Rhodopseudomonas palustris: one gene and its partners. The protein of the gene in region 1 binds, or shares a complex with, the protein of each later gene. Links are inferred from orthologs where the notes say so. Each region holds a gene or a part of one and is shown on either strand. Other genes may lie near its edges.

Evidence for each region. The genes of interacting proteins can lie anywhere in the genome.
Region 2: the proteins of secY (region 1) and secA are in contact, whole or in part, in a crystal structure (PDB 3DIN), measured with the Thermotoga maritima proteins. The link is inferred for Rhodopseudomonas palustris from one-to-one orthologs. Residues at the interface, in WP_004081795.1 of Thermotoga maritima: Glu108, Gly109, Glu110, Glu111, Ala236, Glu237, Arg238, Arg239, Ile240, Thr241, Ile242, Gln243, Tyr244, Ala245, Arg246, Arg247, Val248, Thr249, Gly250, Arg251, Arg252, Val253, Tyr254, Gly256, Ala257, Ser258, Thr259, Tyr260, Leu261, Pro262; in WP_004082002.1 of Thermotoga maritima: Glu261, Ala262, Arg263, Lys300, Ala301, Arg302, Thr303, Ile304, Ile305, Leu323, Tyr324, Asp325, Pro326, Val329, Ser330, Tyr333, Ile336, Lys340, Phe345, Val349, Glu363, Phe364, Tyr374, Ser375, Gly376, Gly377, Glu393, Ile395, Thr482, Ser483.
Region 3: secY (region 1) and secG share a complex: the UniProt entries of both Escherichia coli proteins name them as parts of the sec protein translocase complex. The link is inferred for Rhodopseudomonas palustris from one-to-one orthologs.

Annotation. Positions count from the first base shown.
Region 1 is NZ_CP140155.1:1,814,471-1,822,440, reverse strand. The notes cover bases 4,784-7,693. They hold secY (preprotein translocase subunit SecY), read left to right. Parts: upstream 4,784-5,527; coding sequence 5,528-6,859; downstream 6,860-7,693. Other genes in these bases: SR870_RS08220 (adenylate kinase), read left to right, coding at 6,856-7,693; rplO (50S ribosomal protein L15), read left to right, coding at 4,892-5,377; rpmD (50S ribosomal protein L30), read left to right, coding at 4,784-4,879. In the rest of the region: rplP (50S ribosomal protein L16), read left to right, coding at 17-430; rpmC (50S ribosomal protein L29), read left to right, coding at 436-645; rpsQ (30S ribosomal protein S17), read left to right, coding at 657-905; rplN (50S ribosomal protein L14), read left to right, coding at 966-1,334; rplX (50S ribosomal protein L24), read left to right, coding at 1,334-1,648; rplE (50S ribosomal protein L5), read left to right, coding at 1,641-2,198; rpsN (30S ribosomal protein S14), read left to right, coding at 2,256-2,561; rpsH (30S ribosomal protein S8), read left to right, coding at 2,574-2,972; rplF (50S ribosomal protein L6), read left to right, coding at 3,085-3,618; rplR (50S ribosomal protein L18), read left to right, coding at 3,630-3,992; rpsE (30S ribosomal protein S5), read left to right, coding at 4,053-4,628; more of rpmD, read left to right, coding at 4,685-4,783; more of SR870_RS08220, read left to right, coding at 7,694-7,893. UniProt on the Escherichia coli protein: The central subunit of the protein translocation channel SecYEG. Consists of two halves formed by TMs 1-5 and 6-10.
Region 2 is NZ_CP140155.1:3,931,295-3,935,034, reverse strand. What follows is about bases 97-3,515. They hold secA (preprotein translocase subunit SecA), read left to right. Parts: upstream 97-474; coding sequence 475-3,315; downstream 3,316-3,515. Other genes in these bases: SR870_RS17715 (peptidylprolyl isomerase), read right to left, coding at 97-132. In the rest of the region: more of SR870_RS17715, read right to left, coding at 1-96; SR870_RS17705 (L,D-transpeptidase family protein), read right to left, coding at 3,593-3,740. UniProt on the Escherichia coli protein: Required for protein export, interacts with the SecYEG preprotein conducting channel.
Region 3 is NZ_CP140155.1:1,306,747-1,310,014, forward strand. Bases 97-3,043 are described here. They hold secG (preprotein translocase subunit SecG), read left to right. Parts: upstream 97-1,347; coding sequence 1,348-1,740; downstream 1,741-3,043. Other genes in these bases: SR870_RS05745 (peptidylprolyl isomerase), read right to left, coding at 97-147; tpiA (triose-phosphate isomerase), read left to right, coding at 398-1,171; SR870_RS05760 (CTP synthase), read left to right, coding at 1,907-3,043. Outside these bases: more of SR870_RS05745, read right to left, coding at 1-96; more of SR870_RS05760, read left to right, coding at 3,044-3,268. UniProt on the Escherichia coli protein: Subunit of the protein translocation channel SecYEG. Overexpression of some hybrid proteins has been thought to jam the protein secretion apparatus resulting in cell death; while this may be true it also results in FtsH-mediated degradation of SecY.

The DNA.
Region 1 (7,970 bases):
TTTGAGGGCGTAAGCCATGATGCAACCAAAGAAGACCAAGTTCCGCAAGGCGCACAAGGGCCGCATCCACGGCGTTGCGTCGTCGGGCGCTACCTTGGCGTTCGGCCAGTTCGGGTTGAAGGCGATGGAGCCGGAGCGCGTCACCGCGCGCCAGATCGAAGCCGCCCGGCGTGCGCTGACCCGCCACATGAAGCGCGCCGGCCGCGTCTGGATCCGGATCTTCCCGGACGTTCCGGTGTCGAAGAAGCCCGCCGAAGTCCGCATGGGCTCCGGCAAGGGCGCGCCGGAATTGTGGGTCGCCCGCGTCAAGCCCGGCCGGGTGATGTTCGAGATCGACGGCGTCAACCAGCAGCTCGCCAAGGAGGCGCTGACGCTGGCCGCCGCCAAGCTGCCGATCAAGACGCGCTTCGTCGCGCGCATCGCGGAGTGACTGTAATGGCTGAGATGAAGAGCGGCGACATCCGCGCGATGAGCGAAGACCAGATGGACGACGCGATCCTCAATCTGAAGAAGGAGCGCTTCAACCTGCGCTTCCAGCGCGCCACCGGCCAGCTCGAGGACACCTCGCGGCTGCGCGAAGCCCGGCGCGACATCGCCCGGATCAAGACCATCGCCGCGCAGAAGCGCGCCGGCAAGACGAAGTAAGGACCACAGAGATGCCGAAGAGGACCCTGCAGGGCGTGGTCGTCAGCGACAAGCAAGCCAAGACCGTGGTGGTGCGCGTCGACCGTCGCTTCACCCACCCGATCTACAAGAAGACTATCCGGCGCTCGAAGAACTACCACGCGCACGATGAGAACGATCAGTTCCATCCGGGCGACATGGTGTGGATCGAGGAGAGCAAGCCGATCTCCAAGTTGAAGCGCTGGACGGTTGTCCGGGGCGAACCCAAGAAGACCGCCTAAGCGCATTCGCGCGTCAGTTGAGAGCGCGTCAGCGCATTAGAGAGAGGACGAGGTGCATCAATGATCCAGATGCAGACCAACCTCGACGTGGCCGATAATTCAGGCGCACGCCGTGTCATGTGCATCAAGGTGCTCGGGGGCTCCAAGCGCCGCTATGCCACCGTGGGCGACGTCATCGTGGTGTCGATCAAGGAAGCGATTCCGCGCGGCAAGGTGAAGAAGGGCGACGTCATGAAGGCCGTGGTGGTCCGGGTCCGCAAGGACATCCGCCGCCCCGACGGCTCCGTCATCCGCTTCGATCGCAACGCCGCCGTGCTGATCAACAATCAGTCCGAGCCGGTCGGGACCCGTATCTTCGGGCCGGTGCCGCGCGAGCTGCGTGCGAAGAACCACATGAAGATCATTTCGCTGGCACCGGAGGTGCTGTGATGGCCGCCAAGATTCGTAAGGGCGACAAGGTGATGGTGCTGAGCGGGCGCGACAAGGGTCGCACCGGCGAGGTATTCGAGGTCCGTCCGGCCGCCGGTGTGGCGCTGGTTCGCGGCATCAACATCGTCAAGCGTCACCAGAAGCAGACCCAATCCCAGGAAGGCGGCATCATCTCGAAAGAGGCGCCGATCGACCTGTCCAACATCGCGATCGTCGGCAAGGACGGCAAACCGACCCGGGTCGGTTTCAAGATCCTGGCGGACGGCAAGAAGGTTCGCATCGCCAAGAGCTCGGGAGCAGAGATCGATGGCTGAGACCGCATACGTTCCGCGCCTTCGCACGGAATACGACAACAGCATCCGCACCCAGCTGACTGAGAAGTTCGGCTACGGCAACGTCATGCAGGTTCCCAGGCTCGACAAGGTCGTGCTGAACATGGGCGTCGGCGAGGCCGTCAACGACCGCAAGAAGGCGGAGCAGGCGGCCGCCGACATGGCGCTGATCGCCGGCCAGAAGGCGGTCGTGACCTATTCGCGGGTGGCGATCTCGACCTTCAAGCTGCGCGAGAACCAGCCGATCGGCTGCAAGGTGACGCTGCGCAAGGCGAAGATGTACGAGTTCATCGACCGCCTGATCACGGTCGCGCTGCCGCGCGTCCGCGACTTCCGCGGCCTGAACCCGAAGAGCTTCGACGGCCGCGGCAACTATTCGCTCGGCATCAAGGAGCACATCATTTTCCCCGAAATCGACTTCGACAAGACCGGCGAGTCGTGGGGCATGGACATCACGGTGTGCACCACCGCGCAGACTGACGACGAAGCGCGCGCGTTGCTCACCGCATTCAATTTCCCGTTCCGGCAGTGAGACGCTGACAGCCCCGAGCTGATCTGCCTCTCAAACGCGGAAACCCAGGAGCCTGGCATGGCAAAGAAGAGTTCGATCGAGAAGAACAATCGTCGGAAGAAGATGACCAAGAACGCGGCGCCGAAGCGCGCGCGTCTGAAGGCCATCATCGCCGACAAGGACCTCCCGATGGAGGAGCGTTTCGCGGCGACCCTGAAGCTCGCCGAGATGCCGCGCAATTCGTCGGCCACCCGGATCCGCAACCGCTGCGAGATCACCGGCCGCGCGCGCTCGGTCTACCGCCTGAACAAGCTCAGCCGTATCGCGATCCGCGATCTGGGCTCGAAGGGCCTGGTTCCCGGCCTCGTCAAGTCGAGCTGGTAAGGAGGGGCGGAGATGTCTACGCACGATCCGATCAGCGATCTCATCACCCGCATCCGCAACGCGCAGATGCGTTCGAAGTCCAAGGTCTCGACTCCCGGCTCGAAGATGCGCGCCAGCGTGCTCGAAGTGCTGAAGAGCGAGGGCTACATCCGCGGCTACGCCAGCGTCGAGCATTCCTCGGGGCGCAGCGAGCTCGAGATCGAGCTGAAATATTTCGACGGCGAGCCCGTGATCCGCGAGATCGAGCGCGTGTCGCGCCCCGGTCGCCGGGTCTACGCGTCGGTCAAGAACTTGCCGCGCGTCAACAACGGCCTCGGCATCTCGGTGCTGTCGACCCCGAAGGGGATCATGGCCGATCACGACGCCCGCGACGCCAATGTCGGCGGCGAGGTTCTGTTCACGGTGTTCTGAGCGAAGCGCGATCCGCCGCACGAGGCGGTCGGGACGCGCCGAGACAACGGAAATTGGCGCATCTTCCGCGGCGTCGTTACGCCGGAGGATGTTTGGTTAGGAAGGATCGACCATGTCACGCGTTGGCAAGAAGCCCGTCACGGTCCCGTCCGGGGTGACGGCGTCCGTCGAGGGTCAGACCGTCAAGATGAAGGGGCCGAAGGGTCAGCTTCAGTTCGTCGTGCACGACGACGTCGACGTCAAGTTCGAGGACGGTTCGGTGAAGGTGGCGCCGCGGTTCGAGACGAATCGCGCTCAGGCGTTGTACGGCACTGCGCGCGCCCAGATCGCGAACCTGGTGGAAGGCGTCACCAAGGGCTTCGAGAAGAAGCTCGAGATCACCGGCGTCGGCTATCGTGCCGCACTGCAGGGCAAGAAGCTGCAGCTCGCGCTCGGCTACAGCCACGACGTGCTCTACGACATCCCGGAAGGGATCACCATCACGGTGCCGAAGCCGACCGAGATCAACGTCGTCGGCATCGACTCGCAGAAGGTCGGGCAGGTCGCGGCCGAGATCCGCGACTATCGTCCGCCGGAGCCCTACAAGGGCAAGGGCGTGCGCTATTCTGACGAGTTCATCTTCCGCAAGGAAGGCAAGAAGAAGTAACGGAGCCGGTCATGTCGAAGTTGAATGTCACGAATGCCCGGCGCAAGACTCGGGTCCGGATCGCCCTGCGGCGCACCGCCAACGGCCGCCCGCGGCTGTCGGTGTTCCGCTCGTCGAAGCACATCTACGCCCAGGTGATCGACGATCTGAAGGGCGAGACGCTCGCCTCGGCGTCGTCGCTGGAAAAGTCGCTGCGCGAGGCCGGCAACACCGGCGCGAACATCGACGCGGCGAAGGCGGTCGGCAAGCTGCTCGCGGAGCGCGCGGTGAAGCAGGGCGTCAAGGAAGTCGTGTTCGATCGCGGCGGCTATCTGTATCACGGCCGCGTCAAGGCGCTGGCGGATGCGGCCCGCGAGAGCGGCCTGAGCTTCTAAGTTTCGGTTTGAACGGATACAAGGATCGGGGCGACAGCCTCGCAGAGATTGGAAAACACCATGGCAGCTGAACGCGAACGCGGTGGACGCGAACGGAGCAGGGATCGCGAGGAGCGCGACAGCGAGTTCGTCGACAAGCTCGTCCACATCAACCGTGTGGCGAAGGTCGTGAAGGGCGGTAAGCGTTTCGGTTTCGCAGCGCTGGTCGTGATCGGCGACCAGAAGGGCCGGGTCGGTTTCGGCCACGGCAAGGCGCGCGAAGTGCCGGAAGCGATCCGCAAGGCGACCGAAGCGGCGAAGCGCAACCTGACCCGGGTGGCGCTGCGCGACGGCCGCACGCTGCATCACGACATCGCCGGCCGTCACGGCGCCGGCCGCGTCTATCTGCGCGCCGCTCCGGCCGGTACCGGCATCATCGCCGGCGGCCCGATGCGCGCGGTGTTCGAGACGCTCGGCATCCAAGACGTGGTGGCGAAGTCGATCGGCTCGTCGAACCCGTACAACATGGTTCGCGCCACCTTCGACGCGCTGAAGCACCTCGATTCGCCGCGTGCGGTCGCAGCGCGCCGCAACATCAAGGTTTCCACCCTGCAGGCCCGCCGCGTCGGCGGCGATGCGGAAGTGGTTGCCGAATAACGGCGTGATCGCGCGATCACGCTGACAGAGACAAGACGCGATCCGGAGTGAAGACGATGGCCAACGCCGCAAACATGATCAAGGTCGAGCAGATCGGCAGCCCAATCCGCCGCCATCACTCGCAGCGCGCGACGCTGGTCGGCCTCAAGCTCAACAAGATCGGCCGGGTCACCGAGCTTCAGGATACGCCTGAAGTTCGCGGCATGATCGCCAAGGTGCAACACCTCGTTCGCGTCGTCGACGAGAAGTAAGAGGGCAGGGCGATGAAGCTCAGCGAGATTTCCGACAATCCCGGCGCACGCAAGAAGCGCATGCGCATCGGCCGCGGTATCGGCTCCGGCAAAGGCAAGACCGGCGGCCGTGGCGGCAAGGGCCAGACCGCGCGCTCCGGCGTGCGCATCAAGGGCTTCGAAGGCGGCCAGATGCCGCTGCATCGGCGCCTGCCGAAGCGTGGCTTCAACAACATCTTCCGGCTGGAATTCGCCGAGATCAATCTCGACCGGCTGCAGGATGCGATCGACGCCAAGACGATCGATGCCGGCGCGGTGATCAACGCCGAATCGCTGGTCGCGGCCGGCGTGCTGCGGCGTTCGCGCGACGGCGTGCGGCTGCTCGGCCGCGGCGAGCTCAAGTCGAAGCTCACCATCGAAGTCCACGGCGCCACCAAATCGGCGATCGAGGCGGTCGAGAAGGCCGGCGGCACGGTGAAGATCCTGGCGCCGAAGAAGGACGAAGGCGAGGCTGCGTAACATTGCCGTCATCGCCCGCGAAAGCGGGCGCCGGCCTTGCCGGCGGCAGTGGAATTGACGACAGTCGCGCACCAAATTGATGCCCGGCGCTCACTCGGCGGCCCGCATCCGGCGGCACCACGGGACGAGTAGCGCGGGAGAAAGCCGGACATGGTCTCTGCAGCGGAACAACTAGCGGCAAACCTCAATTTCTCGGCGCTCGGCAAGGCCGAGGAGCTGAAGAAGCGGATCTGGTTCACGCTCGGCGCGCTGCTGGTGTATCGGCTGGGCACCTATATCCCGCTGCCCGGCATCGATCCCACCGTGTGGGAACAGGTGTTCAAGTCGCAGGCCGGCGGCATTCTCGGCATGTTCAACATGTTCGCCGGCGGCGGCATCCACCGCATGGCGATCTTCGCGCTGAACATCATGCCGTACATCTCGGCATCGATCATCGTGCAGCTCTTGACCACGGTGTCGCCGCAGCTCGAGGCGCTGAAGAAGGAAGGCGAGTCCGGCCGCAAGACGCTGAACCAGTACACCCGCTATCTCACGGTGATCCTGGCCGCGTTCCAGTCCTACGGCATCGCCGTCGGTCTGCAGGGCGCCGGCAATGTGGTGTCGGAGCCGGGCGCATTCTTCCTGCTGTCGACCGCGATCACGCTGACCGGCGGCACCATGTTCCTGATGTGGCTTGGTGAGCAGATCACCTCGCGCGGCATCGGCAACGGCATCTCGCTGATCATTCTCGCCGGCATCGTCGCCGAGCTGCCTTCGGCGCTCGCCAGCATGCTGGAACTCGGCCGTCAGGGCGCGCTGTCGACCGCCTTGATCCTGGTCGTGCTGGTGATGGCCGTCGTCGTCATCGCCTTCATCGTGTTCATGGAGCGGGCCCAGCGCCGGCTGCTGATCCAGTATCCGAAGCGCCAGGTCGGCAACAAGATGTTCGAGGGCCAGTCCTCGCATCTGCCGCTGAAGCTCAACACCTCGGGCGTGATCCCGCCGATCTTCGCGTCGTCGCTGCTGCTGCTGCCGACCACCATCGCGAGCTTCAATTCGGGCACCGGCCCGGAATGGTTCCAGTGGGTCGTCACCCAGTTCGGCCACGGCCGGCCGCTGTTCCTGGTGTTCTACATCGCGATGATCGTGTTCTTCGCGTTCTTCTACACCGCGATCGTGTTCAACCCGACCGAGACCGCGGACAATCTGAAGAAGCACGGCGGCTTCATCCCGGGCATCCGCCCCGGCGAGCGCACCGCGGAGTACATCGACTTCGTCCTGACGCGCATCACCGTGGTCGGCGCGATCTACCTGGCGATCGTCTGTCTGATTCCCGAAGTGCTGATTTCCTATGCGGCGGTGCCGTTCTATTTCGGCGGAACTTCGCTTCTGATCGTGGTCAGCGTCACGATGGATACGGTCGCCCAGGTGCAGGGTTATCTGCTGGCGCACCAGTATGAAGGCCTGATCCGGAAGTCGAAGTTGAGGGGCCGCAAGAAATGAGACTGATCCTTCTCGGGCCGCCGGGGGCGGGCAAGGGAACGCAAGCGGCTCGCCTGGTTCAGCAGTACGGCATCGTCCAGCTCTCCACCGGAGACATGCTGCGCGCCGCCGTCGCGGCCGGCACGCCGGTCGGGCTGAAGGCCAAGGACATCATGGCGAGCGGCGGCCTGGTGCCGGACGAGGTGGTGATCGGCATCATCTCCGACCGCATCGAGCAGCCCGACGCCGCCAACGGCTTCATCCTCGACGGCTTCCCGCGCACCGTGCCGCAGGCCGAGGCGCTCGATGCGCTGCTCAAGGACAAGAAGCTCGGCCTCGACGCCGTGGTCGAACTGCGCGTCAACGAGAGCGCGCTGCTGGCCCGGGTCGAGACCCGCGTCGCCGAGATGCGCGCCCGGGGCGAGGAGCCGCGCGCCGACGACAACGCCGAAGCGCTGGCGAAGCGTCTGGCCGCCTACCGCGCCCAGACCGAGCCGCTGGTCGAGTATTATTCGGAAAAGCGCAAGCTGCTGACCGTCGACGGTATGATGACCATCGACGAGGTCACCCGCGAGATCGGCCGAATCCTCGAGGCGATCGGCGAGGCCAACGCCAAGAAGGCCGCCAAGACCGCGGCTGCAAAGCGGGCGGTCAAGAAGAGCGCGAAGAAGCCGGCCAAGACCTCGAAGGCCAAGGCCGCCAAGGCCAATACCTCCAAGGCCGCCGGCAAGTCGAAAGCTCCGGGCAAGGTTTCGGCCAAGAAAGCTTCGGCCAAGAAGGCAGTTAGCGGCAAGTCTTCGAGCAAGGCGGCATCCGCCAAGAAGGCGTCGTCGGGTCTGAAGAAGCCGGCGAAAGCCACTAAAAAGGCTGGCAAAAAGGCCGCCAAGGTTGCGGGCAAGGCGCCCGCCAAGGCGACCAAGAAAGCCGACAAGTCGAAGGCCAAATCGACCGCCAAGGCGCCGAAGCGCGGCGCCAAGGTGACGAAGAAGGCGGCCAAGAGGGCAGGGACGTCCTCCGCTCAAAAGGCCAGGAAAGTCAACAAAAAGCGAGCTTGAACCTGGATTCGGTTGACGAACAGAAACGGAATCCTTTAATAAGGCCCGATATCCCGTCGGATAGGTTTCAGACGATG
Region 2 (3,740 bases), 2.1 Mb from region 1 along the record:
CAGCACCGGGTCGGCGTCCTGGGCGCGCGCCATCGGGCTCGCGAGCAGCGCAAAAGCGAGACAACCGGTCGCGGCCGCGCCGATGATGCCGGAGCGCAGGGCCGATCGGGCTGCGGGTGACGCAGGGGTCATGGAAAATCCTTGTTCTGAAAGCCGGGGTGTCGGGGGCGGCGGGACAGTCACCCAATCACGGAGCCTTGGCAACGCGAAAACTCTGTCAAAATGATGAATTCCATCACCGGGCCGCGCGTTGACATCCCCCTACCCCAGCCATATCTCTGCCGCCACTGGCACGGGTATCAAGGTCGTCCGACGGCCCTGGCCACGCCGCCGGCCCTCGGATTGCTGGATGACCAATCATTTCGCGCCCGCGCCTGTATCCCGATAGGTGGCTGGGCGTCACGATGAGTTGATAGCGGCTCGAGTGAACGGCACACAGGCTGCGAAGTCACATCGCAAGGACAGGAAGCTGGTATGATCGGCGCGTTCGCCCGCAAACTCTTCGGCTCTTCGAACGATCGCAGGATCAAGGCCTATCAGGCTCGGGTCACCGCCATCAACGCGCTGGAGCCGGAGGTCGCGGCGCTGTCGGACGAGGCGCTGCGCGCCCGCACCGTCGACTTCCGCGCCCAACTCGAAGCCGGCAAGACGCTGGACGACCTGCTGGTCCCGGCCTTCGCCACCGTCCGGGAGGCCGCCAAGCGCACCCTCGGCCAGCGCCATTTCGACGTGCAATTGATCGGCGGCATGGTGCTGCACGAAGGCGACATCGCCGAGATGAAGACCGGCGAAGGCAAGACGCTGGTCGCCACCCTGGCGTGTTATCTCAACGCGCTGGCCGGCAAGGGCGTCCACGTCGTCACCGTCAACGACTACCTCGCCAGCCGCGACGCCGGCTGGATGGGTCAGATCTACACTTTCCTCGGCATGTCGACCGGCGTGATCGTGCACGGCCTCGACGACAGCGAGCGCCAGCGGGCCTATGCCTGCGACATCACCTACGGCACCAACAACGAATACGGCTTCGATTATCTGCGCGACAACATGAAGTATCGGCTCGAGGACATGGTCCAGCGCGGCCATTTCTTCGCCATCGTCGACGAAGTCGACTCGATCCTGATCGACGAAGCCCGCACCCCGTTGATCATCTCCGGCCCGCTCGACGACCGCTCCGAATTCTACAACACCATCGACACCTTCATTCCGAGCCTCGACAAGTCGGACTACGACATCGACGAGAAGCAGCGCTCGGTGGCGCTGACCGAAGCCGGCATGGAGAAGATCGAAAAGCTGCTCGGCGACGCCGGCCAGCTCAAGGGCGAGTCGCTGTACGACATCGAGAACGTCTCGGTGGTGCACCACATCAACCAGGCGCTGCGCGCGCACACCCTGTTCCAGCGCGACAAGGACTACATCGTCCGCAACGACGAGGTGGTGATCATCGACGAATTCACCGGCCGCATGATGCAGGGCCGGCGCTATTCGGAAGGCCTGCACCAGGCGCTGGAAGCCAAGGAGCACGTCACGGTCCAGCCGGAAAACCAGACGCTGGCCTCGATCACGTTCCAGAACTACTTCCGGATGTACGGCAAGCTCGCCGGCATGACCGGCACGGCTGCGACCGAAGCCGACGAATTCTACGACATCTACAAGCTCGAAGTGGTCGAGATCCCGACCAACCTGCCGATCTCGCGTCTCGACGAGGACGACGAGGTGTATCGCACGCAGGCGGAGAAATACGCCGCGATCCTCGCCGAGGTCGAGCGCGCCAACAAGCGGCTGCAGCCCGTCCTGGTGGGCACCGCGTCGATCGAGAAGTCCGAGCTGCTCGCCGATTTCCTGCTGAAGAACGGCTACAAGCAGATCGATTTCGGCGATCCGAAGGCGCTGGAGAAGCTCTATGCGGCGGCCCGCGCCGGCAAGCCCGCCAAGCTGTTCGCGGTGCTGAACGCGCGCTTCCACGAGCAGGAAGCCTACATCGTCGCCGAGGCCGGCGTGCCGGGCGCGATTACCATCGCCACCAACATGGCCGGCCGCGGCACCGACATCAAACTCGGCGGCTCGCTGGAAATGCGGGTGCCGCAGGAGACCGCGGGCATCACCGACGAGGCCGAGAAGGCCGCCAAGATCGAGCAGATCAAGGCCGATATCGAGCGCTTCCGCGAGATCGTGCTGAACGCCGAGGACGAGATCGAGATCGAGCCGGCCAAGGGCAACAAGCCGGCCAGGACCGTCAAGCGCCCCGGCGGCCTCTACATCATCGGCTCGGAGCGCCACGAGAGCCGCCGCATCGACAACCAGCTCCGCGGCCGCTCCGGCCGTCAGGGCGACCCCGGCCGCTCCAAATTCTTCCTGTCGCTGGACGATGATCTGATGCGGATCTTCGGCTCCGGCAAGCTCGACACCATGCTGACCCGGCTCGGCCTGAAGGAAGGCGAGGCGATCATCCATCCTTGGATCAACAAGGCGCTGGAGAAGGCGCAGCAGAAGGTCGAGGCGCGCAACTTCGACATCCGCAAGAACCTGCTGAAGTTCGACGACGTCCAGAACGATCAGCGCAAGGTGATCTTCGATCAGCGCATCGACCTGATGAAGGAAGAGAGCGTGGTCGAGACCGTCACCGACATGCGCCACACCTTCATCGAGGATCTGGTCAGCAAGCACGTGCCCGAGCACGCTTATGCCGAGCAGTGGGATGTCGCCGGCCTCAAGGAAGAGCTGAACCGCGTCGTCGGCCTCGATATTCCGGTCGACGAATGGGCCAAGGAAGAAGGCATCGCCGACGAAGAGCTGCTGACGCGGCTCGAGAAGGTGTTCGACGAGCACATGGCGGCGAAGGTGGCGCAATGGGGCCCCGACGTCATGCGCTACGCCGAGAAGAGCATCCTGCTGCAGACGCTCGATCATCTGTGGCGCGAGCATCTGGTGATGCTGGATCATCTGCGTCAGGTGATCGGCCTGCGTGGCTACGGCCAGCGCGACCCGCTGCAGGAATACAAGTCGGAGGCGTTCAACCTCTTCCAGGAGATGAGCGCGCATCTGCGCGAGGCGGTGACCGCGCAACTGATGCGGGTCGAGATCATCCCGCCGGAGCAGCCTCAGGAGCTGCCGCCGATGGAGGTCCACAAAATGGACCCCAACACCGGCGAAGACGAAATGGCGTTCGCCAATGTCTCGCTGGCGCCGGCCGACACCGCCGACAAGACCGCCCGCGACCCGAACCGCCCCGAGACCTGGGGCAAGGTCGGCCGCAACGAGGACTGCCCGTGCGGCTCCGGCAAGAAGTACAAGCACTGCCACGGCAGGTACGCGTAAGCGCGTCGACCTCGGTTCATCGAATCGCAGCAATGCCCGGCTTGCGCCGGGCATTTTGCGTCTGAGGACCGCAGAATCCGAGTCGTGACGATGTCGCCACCGAGAGGGCGGCCCATCAGGTCGTCATTCCGGGGCGCGCCGTCAGGCGCGAACCCGGAATCCAGAGGTTGTTCGCGACGCGAGATTCCGGGTTCGCGAGCTGACGCTCGCGCCCCGGAATGACGATGGTGGTGGGTGTTGCCGATCCTCGGCCGGCGGGTGAAGCGTGAGGTCCGCCTCAGCGGAACGCCGAGAACCGGCTGTCGAAATTATTCGACGACACGACGGGTGCGGCACCGGTGATCGTGCCGGTCGATGACGGCCGGGTTGCGGTCGCGCTGGTGTCGACCGACGGCTTGAGCGGCGGCCGGCCGGTGGCCTGTTTG
Region 3 (3,268 bases), 510 kb from region 1 along the record:
GATGGTGGCGAGCGTGGATCGGCCGAACCCGCGGAAAATGTCGGCAATGCCCCAGACCGCAAAGCTGAGGATCAGCACGCCCATCACGATCATCATGATGGTCTTGCCGACCCAATTGGATGAGGCGTTGCGTATTCCTCGAAGCATGGACTCACTTTTCGCAGGAGGGAACCGGCCGCGCTCAGGCGCGCGGTGGCGCAAATTAGCGTCGCCGGCTTGAAAATCCATCTTAAAGTGGCGGTCGCGGCGTCGCAACCAGCCGCACCCGGCAGTCGCGCGGCTGCCACCGCATCGCAGGAAGCGTCGACGCGACGCTGACCTGCGCGATCACGCGCTCTTGAGCATCGCAAACGGCTCTGCTAGCGGGATTGAGCAACCCAGAAACCCGAGAGTGTCCATGCCGGTCCCCGCCGTTCGTCCGCTGATTGCCGGAAACTGGAAAATGAACGGCCTCAAGGCCGCGTCGTCGGAGCTCGACGCGATCCTGGAAGGCGCGCCGCAACTTTCGTCGGGGATCGATCTGCTGGTCTGCCCCCCCGCGACCCTGGTTGCGGCGTTCGCCGAGCGGCTCGCGGCCCATCCCGGCGGCGCGCTGCCGGTCACGATCGGTGCACAGGATTGCCACACCAATGTCGCAGGCGCGCATACCGGCGATATCTCGGCCGAAATGCTGGCGGATGCCGGCGCCCGCGCCATCATCGTCGGCCATTCCGAGCGCCGCGCCGACCACGCCGAGACCGACGCGATCGTCCGCGCCAAGGCGCAAGCAGTGTGGCGGGCAGGGCTGGTCGCCATCGTCTGCGTCGGGGAAACCCAGGGCGAGCGCAACGCCGGCCATACCCTCGACGTGGTCGCAGGCCAGCTTGCCGGCTCGCTGCCGGACGGAGCTACCGCCGCCAATCTGGTGGTGGCGTATGAGCCGGTCTGGGCAATCGGCACCGGAATGACCCCGACAGCAGCGGATGTCGAGGAAGTTCATGGATTTATCCGCCAGACCCTGATCCAGCGCTTCAACGCAGAGGGGGAGCTGATGCGGTTGCTCTACGGCGGCTCGGTGAAGCCCTCGAATGCCAGCGAGCTGATGGCGGTTCCGCATGTCAATGGCGCCCTGGTCGGTGGCGCCAGCCTGAAGGCGTCCGACTTCCTTGCGATCGCCGCCGGTTGTCCCTAACTGAGTGTCATAAAGCGCTTATCCGTCCCGGTGCGGAGGCCTTCCGGGGGGTGACAATGCCCCCATCGATCGTGTAGACACCGCGCGACTTCGTTTATCCCGCAAGCCTGTCGAGCAGCCGCGCGCTGGCGCCATGTCGGCCTTTCGGCGATCCGGGCTTGTGATGGAAGGGTATCATGCAGACTGTCATTATCGTCATCCACCTGATGTTGGTCCTGGGGCTGATCGGCACTGTGCTGTTGCAGAAGTCCGAGGGCGGTGGCCTGGGCGTCGGCGGTGGCGGTGGCGGTGGCTTTATGTCGAGCCGAGGCACCGCGAACCTGCTCACCCGGACCACGGCGATTCTCGCGGTCGGCTTCTTCATCACCAGCCTGCTGCTGTCGTGGCTCGCGACTTACAACCGTAAGCCGACGTCGATCCTCCCGACGGCGGCTCCGACCACCCAGCAGGCACCGGGCGTCCCGGCGCCTCCGGTCTCGCAGGGCGGCGGTCTGCTCGATTCGCTGAAGCAGGCCGACCAGCCGCAGAATCAGGCGCCGGCCGCCCCGGCCCCGCCGCAGTCGCAATAAGCATTGCCGGCATGCGCTGGCGGTAGCTGCCGAAGAGTCTGAGCTGCCGTCAGTAATCGTTTGAAGACGCTGATATTTCGGCGTCACCCACAGGCATTCTGAAGTTCGCCCGTTGGGGACGAATCGCTTTGGCGAATCGGACCGAGGGCCTTAAAGGTAGGCTCCCATGGCGCGGTATATCTTCATCACCGGCGGCGTGGTTTCCTCGCTCGGCAAAGGTCTGGCATCAGCGGCACTCGGTGCGCTGCTGCAGGCGCGAGGCTACAAGGTCCGTCTTCGCAAGCTCGATCCCTACCTCAATCTCGATCCGGGGACGATGTCGCCGTATCAGCACGGCGAAGTGTTCGTGACCGACGACGGCGCAGAGACCGATCTCGATCTCGGCCATTACGAGCGCTTCACCGGGCGGCCCGCCACCCGGCAGGACAACATCACCACCGGCCGGATCTATCAGGACATCCTGACCAAGGAACGCCGCGGCGACTATCTCGGCGCCACCATCCAGGTGGTCCCGCACGTCACCAACGCGATCAAGGACTTCATCGTCGATTCCAACGACGACTACGATTTCGTGCTGGTCGAGATCGGCGGCACCGTCGGCGATATCGAGGGCCTGCCGTTCTTCGAGGCGATCCGTCAGATCAAGAACGACCTGCCGCGCGGCGACGTCATCTACATTCACCTGACGCTGCTGCCCTACATCCCGAGCGCCGGCGAGCTGAAGACCAAACCGACCCAGCATTCGGTCAAGGAATTGCGCTCGATCGGCATCCAGCCCGACATCCTGCTGTGCCGCACCGACCGGCCGATCCCCAAGGAAGAACGCCGCAAGCTCGGGCTGTTCTGCAACGTCCGCGAGAGCGCGGTGATCGAGGCGCGCGACGCCGACAGCATCTATGCGGTGCCGGAAGCGTATCACGCCGCCGGCCTCGACGACGAAGTGCTGGCGGCATTTGCGATTGCGGCCGAGCAGCCGCCGGCGCTGGAGCGCTGGCACCAGATCAACGAGCGCATCCGCAATCCCGAAGGCGCGGTGACGATCGCCATCGTCGGCAAATACACCGGGATGAAGGATGCCTACAAATCGCTGATCGAGGCGCTGTCGCACGGCGGCATCGCCAACAAGGTCGAGGTCAAGCTCGACTGGATCGAGAGCGAAGTGTTCGAGAACGAGGACCCGGCGCCGTTCCTCGAACACGTCAACGGCATCCTGGTGCCCGGCGGCTTCGGCCAGCGCGGCGCCGAGGGCAAGATCAAGGCGGCGCAGTTCGCCCGCGAGCGCGACGTGCCGTATTTCGGGATCTGCTTCGGCATGCAGATGGCGGTGATCGAGGCGGCGCGCAATCTCGCCGGCATCGAGCAGGCCAATTCGACCGAGTTCGGGCCGACCTCGGAGCCGCTGGTCGGCCTGATGACCGAATGGGTCCGCGGCAACGAGCTGGAGCGGCGCTCGAACGCCGGCGATCTCGGCGGCACGATGCGTCTCGGCGCCTATCCCGCTGCGCTGAAACGCGGCAGCCGGGTGTCG